DNA from 2 places in the Nitrobacter hamburgensis X14 genome. Region 1 is predicted to be linked to the other one. Evidence: predicted binding sites of a transcription regulator. Region 1 holds the regulator's gene; the other holds the start of a gene.
The links. Region 1 encodes HrcA, which represses chaperone genes, less so after heat shock. Its sites were predicted from a motif close to GTTAGCACTCNCNNNNNGNGAGTGCTAAC; they were not measured.

Region 1 (3,412 bases):
CCTTGGTCTCGCCGGCCCAGCGCGCGGAGTAGATGCCCGGTGCGCCGTCGAGCGCATCGACGACCAGACCGGAATCGTCGGCAAAGGCTGGAAGCTTTGCGCTCCGGGCTGCGGCGACGGCCTTGATCGTGGCATTGGCGCGGAAATCGTCGCCGGTTTCCTCAGGCTCGCCGAGACCGAGTTCGCCTGCGGAGACCGCCTCGATGCCGTACGGCGCGAGCAACTCGCGCATCTCGGCGAGCTTGCCGGGATTGTGGGTGGCGATCACGAGCTTGCCGGCGATTCGACGATGCATGGCCGATCCTAGAGCCATTCCGACTTTGGTGGAATCAAAGTCGGGCTCCAGCTTCTTGTTTTGACGCGTTTTGACGCGAACCGGTACCCGCTTCGCGTCAAAACGCTATAGGAGGAGAGTCCTGCGGGCAAAACGCGCACGGGACGAATCACGCCACCGCCATTTTCTGCAAATCCACCAGCCGCGCGACCCCTTTTTTCGCGAGCGCCAGCAGCGCGAGAAATTCATCCTGCGAGAACGGTGTCTTCTCGGCGGTTCCCTGCACCTCGATGATGCGTCCGTCGCCGGTCATGACGAAATTGGCGTCGGTGTCGGCTTCTGAATCCTCCGCATAGTCCAGATCGAGGACGGGCGTGCCGTTGTAGATGCCGCATGAGACCGCCGCGACGTTGTCGCGAAGCACGCTGGTCTTGATCATGTTGCGGGCCTTCATCCAGCCGATGCAGTCGGCCAGCGCGACCCACGCGCCGGTGATCGACGCGGTGCGGGTGCCGCCGTCGGCCTGAATCACATCGCAATCCACCGTGATCTGGCGCTCGCCCAGCGCCTCGAGGTCGACTGCGGCGCGCAACGAGCGGCCGATCAGGCGCTGGATTTCGACGGTACGGCCGCCCTGCTTGCCGGCGGAGGCCTCGCGCCGCGTCCGCTCCAGCGTGGCGCGCGGCAGCATTCCGTATTCGGCCGTGACCCAGCCGCGGCCCTGGCCCTTGAGCCACGGCGGCAGCCGCTCCTCCAGGGTCGCGGTCACCAGCACGTGGGTGTCGCCGAATTTCACCATGCAGGAACCCTCGGCGTATTTGACGACGCCACGTTCCAGCGACACGGCGCGCAGTTCATCCGGTGCACGACGGCTAGGTCGCATGGGAAATCCTCCAGCCATTTCATGAAAATCGTTGTCTTGCGGTGCTTTTAGGGGCGGGGAGCCGCAGCGGCAAGGGCTGGAAACAGCGATTGCCGCAAAGGCTGCTTGTAACCGGTGCGCCGGAGCGACAAATTAGGCTTGGTTGTCAAGCGTAACCATAATCATGCGCGGGAGATTTCGTTGGTCCATCACGATCCGATTGGTCTGATTGCACCGAACACCGGGTTGGCCCAGCTGAACGAGCGATCGCGCGACATTTTTCGTCAGATCGTCGAGAGCTATCTTGCGACGGGTGAGCCCGTGGGCTCGCGCAACATTTCCCGCCTGATCACGATGCCGCTCTCGCCGGCGTCGGTTCGCAATGTGATGTCGGACCTCGAACAGCTCGGGCTGATTTATGCGCCGCATACCTCCGCCGGGCGCTTGCCGACTGAGTTCGGCCTGCGGTTCTTTGTCGATGCCTTGATGCAGGTCGGCGACCTGACCGAGACGGAGCGCCAGTCGATCCAGACCCAGCTCGCGTCGGTCGGCAAGGCGCAATCGGTCGAGGCCGCGCTGGACCAAGCCTTGACACGGCTGTCGGGATTGACCCGGGCCGCGGCGGTGGTTCTGACGGCCAAATCCAACGTGCGCTTGAAGCATATCGAATTTGTCAGGCTGGAGCCGGAGAAGGCGCTCGTAGTGCTCGTTGCCGAAGACGGACAGGTCGAGAACCGTGTGCTGACGCTGCCGTCCGGCGTCCCGGCATCGGCGCTGACCGAAGCGTCGAATTTCCTGAATGCGCGAATCCGCGGGCGGACGCTCGCCGAGGCGCGCCTCGAGCTCGAGACGGCGCTGACGCAGAGCAAGGCGGAACTCGATCAGCTCACCCAGAAGGTCATCGCGGCCGGGATTGCGAGCTGGTCGGGCGGCGACAGCGACGATCGGCAACTGATCGTGCGCGGCCACGCCAATCTGCTGGAGGACCTGCACGCGCTGGAGGATCTCGAGCGGGTGCGGCTGCTGTTCGACGACCTCGAAACCAAACGCGGCGTGATCGACTTACTCGGCCGCGCCGAACGCGCCGATGGCGTCCGCATCTTCATCGGTTCGGAAAACAAGCTGTTCTCGCTGTCCGGGTCCTCGACGATCATCGCGCCCTACAACGACGGTGCCGGCCATATCGTCGGCGTCCTCGGCGTGATAGGACCGACCCGGCTGAACTACGCGCGCGTGATCCCGATGGTGGATTACGCGGCCCGCATTGTCAGCCAGATGCTCGGTGGCTGAGCCGGACCCGCCGCCCGCCGCGCTTGATTTTTCCGCCTGAACCACGATATCCCGCACAACCATCCCTTTCAGTTCGAGACCATGCGAGAAGGCTGCGTAATGACCGATTCCGACGGCAAATCAGACAATTCCGGCGATCCGGCTCCGGAGGCCGAGCCGGTGGTATCCAAGCCTTACATCATGCCCGACGATCCCGAGGAGGGGTCGCTGGAAGCGCTGGCCAAAGAGGTCGCGGAAGCGAAGGACCGGATGCTGCGCACGTTGGCGGAGATGGAAAACCTGCGCAAGCGCACCGCGCGGGAGGTGTCGGACGCGCGAACCTACGGCATCTCGGGGTTCGCACGCGACGTGCTGGATATTGCCGACAATCTACAACGCGCGCTTGATGCGGTGCCCACCGAGGCGCGCGCGGCGGCTGATCCCGGACTTAAAGCCCTGATCGAGGGCGTGGAGTTGACCGAACGCTCGCTGCACAACGCGCTGGAAAAACACGGCGTGAAGAAGTTCGATCCGGCCGGCGAAAAGTTCGATCCGAACGTCCATCAGGCAATGTACGAAATTCCAGATCCGTCAGTCCCCGTCGGCACGATCGCGCAGGTCATTCAGGCAGGCTACACGATCGGCGAGCGGGTGCTGCGTCCGGCGCTGGTGGGTGTTGCGAAGGGCGGAGCCAAGGCAGCCGCGTCTGAATAGAATCAGCCCTGTTTCGCGGGCTTGTGCTTGCGATGTCGGCCGAATGAATGCGTTTATAGCGTTTTCGAGCGAAGCATGTCTTCGGGCTTGACCCGAGGATGGGTACCGGTTCGCGTCAAGACGACAAGCTGGAGCCCGGCTGATCCTTAAGGCCGGGCTAGCCCTTAGTGCGGCCGGATACCGTCACGGACCGCACGAAAGCGCGGAAAAACGGCAGACCACCCGTCCCGCGGCGTACTGCCGATCAGCCGCATTGCCGTGTTGCCGCTGCCAAACACCAGCCATTGGACGAC
Region 2 (3,412 bases), 1.7 Mb from region 1:
CGGCGCCTTCACCGCGGCCACTTTCAGGCCGCCACGAAGCCGGTTGACGACGAGGGTAGCGAGCGCTTCGCCTTCGACGTCTTCCGCGACGATCACCAGCGGCTTGCCGGTCTGCACCACGGCCTCGAGCAGCGGCAGCAACTCGTTCAGCGAGGAGAGCTTCTTCTCGTTGATCAGGATGTAGGCGTCGTCCATCTCGACACGCATCTTGTCGGCGTTGGTGACGAAGTAGGGCGAGATATAGCCGCGGTCGAACTGCATGCCCTCGACGACGTCGAGTTCGGTTTCGAGCGACTTGGCTTCTTCAACCGTGATGACGCCCTCGTTGCCGACCCTCTTCATGGCGTTGGCGAGGAACTTGCCGATTTCGGAATCTCCGTTGGCCGAGATGGTGCCGACCTGGGCGATTTCGTCGTTCGAGGTCACCTTCTTGGAGTTCCGGACGAGGTCGGCGACCACGGCTTCCACAGCCAGGTCGATGCCGCGCTTCAAGTCCATTGGGTTCATGCCGGCGGCGACCGACTTGGCGCCCTCGCGGACGATGGCCTGGGCCAGAACCGTCGCGGTGGTGGTGCCGTCGCCGGCCGCATCCGCGGACTTGGAGGCGACTTCGCGCACCATCTGTGCGCCCATGTTCTCGAACTTGTCCTCGAGTTCGATTTCCTTGGCGACGGTGACGCCGTCCTTGGTGATGCGGGGCGCGCCGAACGACTTTTCAAGCACGACGTTGCGGCCCTTCGGACCGAGCGTGACCTTCACCGCGTTGGCGAGGATGTCCACGCCGCGCAGCATCTTGTCGCGGGCGTCGACGCCGAATTTGACATCTTTGGCTGACATGTTGGGTTGTTCCTTTGGATGTTTCGGAGCCCGTCATCCCCGCCGAACGACTTGGTTCGGCTGTGAGGAGCGAGCCACTCTTTGCGGCGAGCCCCGAAGGATGACGGAGGAGCTTTTGCTTCATCCGTCGAGACGCCGGCTGCGCCGGCTCCTCGGGATGACGGAGCAGGGGAGTTACGCGGCCTTCTTCTTGGCGGGAGCGGCATCGGTGAGAACACCCATGATATCGGACTCCTTCATGATAAGGAGGTCCTGGCCGTCGATCTTGACCTCGGTGCCCGACCACTTGCCGAACAGCACCTTGTCGCCAACGTTGACGTCGATTGGGATCAGCTTGCCGGCCTCGTCACGGCCGCCGGGGCCGACGGCGACGATTTCGCCCTGCGAGGGTTTTTCCTTGACGGTGTCGGGAATGATGATGCCGCCAGCGGACTTCTCTTCGGCGTCGATGCGCTTGACCACGACGCGGTCGTGAAGCGGACGGAATTTCATGCAGTCCTCCTAAGTTTCTGAAGATCGATGGGTATTTCTGAATTTGGCAGTCGCGGCCAATGAGTGCCAAGGCGACCGATCAGGACATAAGCCGCCGCTGAGAGGCGGACAAGGGTCTGAAGCGGATTTTTTAGGAACTCAAAGAAGGCGACTATCAACGCTCATCGTCAATCTCAACGCCTGACGATACAGTGTTAGCAGACGCGGTAAGTCGCTGCCAGTGTTGAATTTATCAACATTTTGTCGAACTTTAGGCTTGCGATCGGCGCGTCGCGCGTCACATTTTCTCCATGACCCGTTGTGGGATGGTGGCCGTCAGGGCGCTGGTTCCGAATGCGGGTTCATCGAGGGATTGGAGCGTTACCGCAAAATCGGTCGCCACCTTTTGCCGATAGCGCTGCCTCCCTTAAGGAGGTTTGACATGGTTTCGAAGCATGACATGCAGTCCGGCGGCGTTTCGGGCGACTTTCGCAAGCAGGTGCTGGGCTACGGCCTGACGACGGCGGAAATCCTGTATCGCCGTCCGGATCGGCAATGGCTGCTGCAAAGCTACGTCTGGCAGAACTACGATATGTTTCCGAAATTCCCGGTGCTGTGTGACTTCCTCGCCTTTTGGGAGAAGCGGCTCGACGGACCGCTGGTCTCGGTGACGGTCGCGCATTCGAGATTGATCAAGCCCGCGGAACTGCGTGCGGTGGACGGCGTGTTCCGGCTGCATTGAGCATTGCCGTCGTAACCGGGCGATGCCAACGACCGCGACGAGATGCGGCGCCGGTCACTCATGGCGACCTGCTTTCGCCGCCGAGGCGCGCCTTCGCTGGCTTGACGCTGGAGCGGCTGCGCGTCATGTCAGGATCGCGAATGCTCACCGCCGTCTCAGGAGCTGGCTTATTCCTGAATGGCTACTGTTGCTGCCGAATTCGGCAGCCTGGCCGTGCCAAAAATTTCTGTTCTTGCTCGGTGCGCGCACGTTAACGACGCGGCAGGTCCCGCGGGCGAGGACAACGGTCCTGCTGACGGCAAGGAGAGGTTATGGGTGACATCATCACCGCGGGCGTTCTGGTGATCGGCGACGAAATCCTGTCCGGGCGGACCAAGGACAAGAATATCGGCTTCATCGCCGACTATCTGACGAATATCGGAATCGATCTCAAGGAGGTTCGCATCGTTGCCGACGATGAAGCCGATATCGTCGCGGCGCTGAACGCGCTTCGCGCCCGGTACACCTATGTCTTCACCACCGGCGGTATCGGCCCGACGCATGATGACATCACCGCCGACAGCGTCGCAAAAGCCTTTGGCGTCGGCATCGATCATCGTCCCGAGGTGGTGGAGCGGTTCAAGGAGCGCTACAAGAAACCGGGCGAATTGAACGAGGCGCGGTTGCGCATGACGCGCATCCCCGATGGCGCCGAACTGATCCAGAGCGCGACCATTCTGGCGCCGGGTTTCAGGATCGGCAACGTCATCGTCATGGCTGGAGTGCCATCGATCATGCAGGCGATGATGGATATCGTCGCGCCGACGCTGCGAGCGGGCGAGCGGATGCTGTCGGAATCGGTGCGCGGCGATTGCCGCGAGGGCGACATCGGCACGCCGCTGCGTGCGATCGCCGAGGCGCATCCGGACACCACCATCGGCAGCCATCCGTTTCTTGACGAGAATGGCAAGTCGAACACAAGGCTTGTGGTGCGCTCGCGCGATCAGGCCAAGCTGACGGCGGCGATGGACGCGGTGAGGGCGATGCTGGTGGGGCTCAAGGCGGCGCAGTAAACCGACCTTCGCTTGTCCGGCCGGCGTCGCTCGCGCGCCGGTCCGGAATGCGGATATGATGAGGCTGGGTTGCCGGCGCGTACTCTGCAAGAGAGCGCTCGTGGCTCGTGACGAGGAAAAATCCAAGTGACCGCAAACACGACTCCCGGCAAGGCCTTTCCGGTGTCCTGGGACCAGTTCCACCGCGATTGCCGGGCGCTGACCTGGCGGCTGAACGAGACCGGGCCGTTCCATGCGGTGGTCGCGATCACCCGCGGCGGCCTCGTGCCTGCGGCGATCGTGGCGCGCGAACTCGGCGTCCGCGTCATTG

Region 2: NHAM_RS13270 (co-chaperone GroES) is a predicted target of HrcA. The motif match lies at 1,372-1,400, and genes of this name have one in related genera.

What each region holds. Positions count from the first base shown of each region.
Region 1 is NC_007964.1:169,718-173,129, forward strand. Features, by position in the region: gene rdgB (RdgB/HAM1 family non-canonical purine NTP pyrophosphatase) at 1-295, opposite strand, end outside; gene rph (ribonuclease PH) at 444-1,157, opposite strand; gene hrcA (heat-inducible transcriptional repressor HrcA) at 1,338-2,426, shown strand; gene grpE (nucleotide exchange factor GrpE) at 2,526-3,119, shown strand; gene NHAM_RS00770 (hypothetical protein) at 3,284-3,412, opposite strand, start outside.
Region 2 is NC_007964.1:2,848,213-2,851,624, reverse strand. Features, by position in the region: gene groL (chaperonin GroEL) at 1-837, opposite strand, end outside; gene NHAM_RS13270 (co-chaperone GroES) at 1,012-1,329, opposite strand; gene NHAM_RS13265 (usg protein) at 1,751-2,050, shown strand; gene NHAM_RS13260 (competence/damage-inducible protein A) at 2,362-3,102, shown strand; gene gpt (xanthine phosphoribosyltransferase) at 3,229-3,412, shown strand, end outside.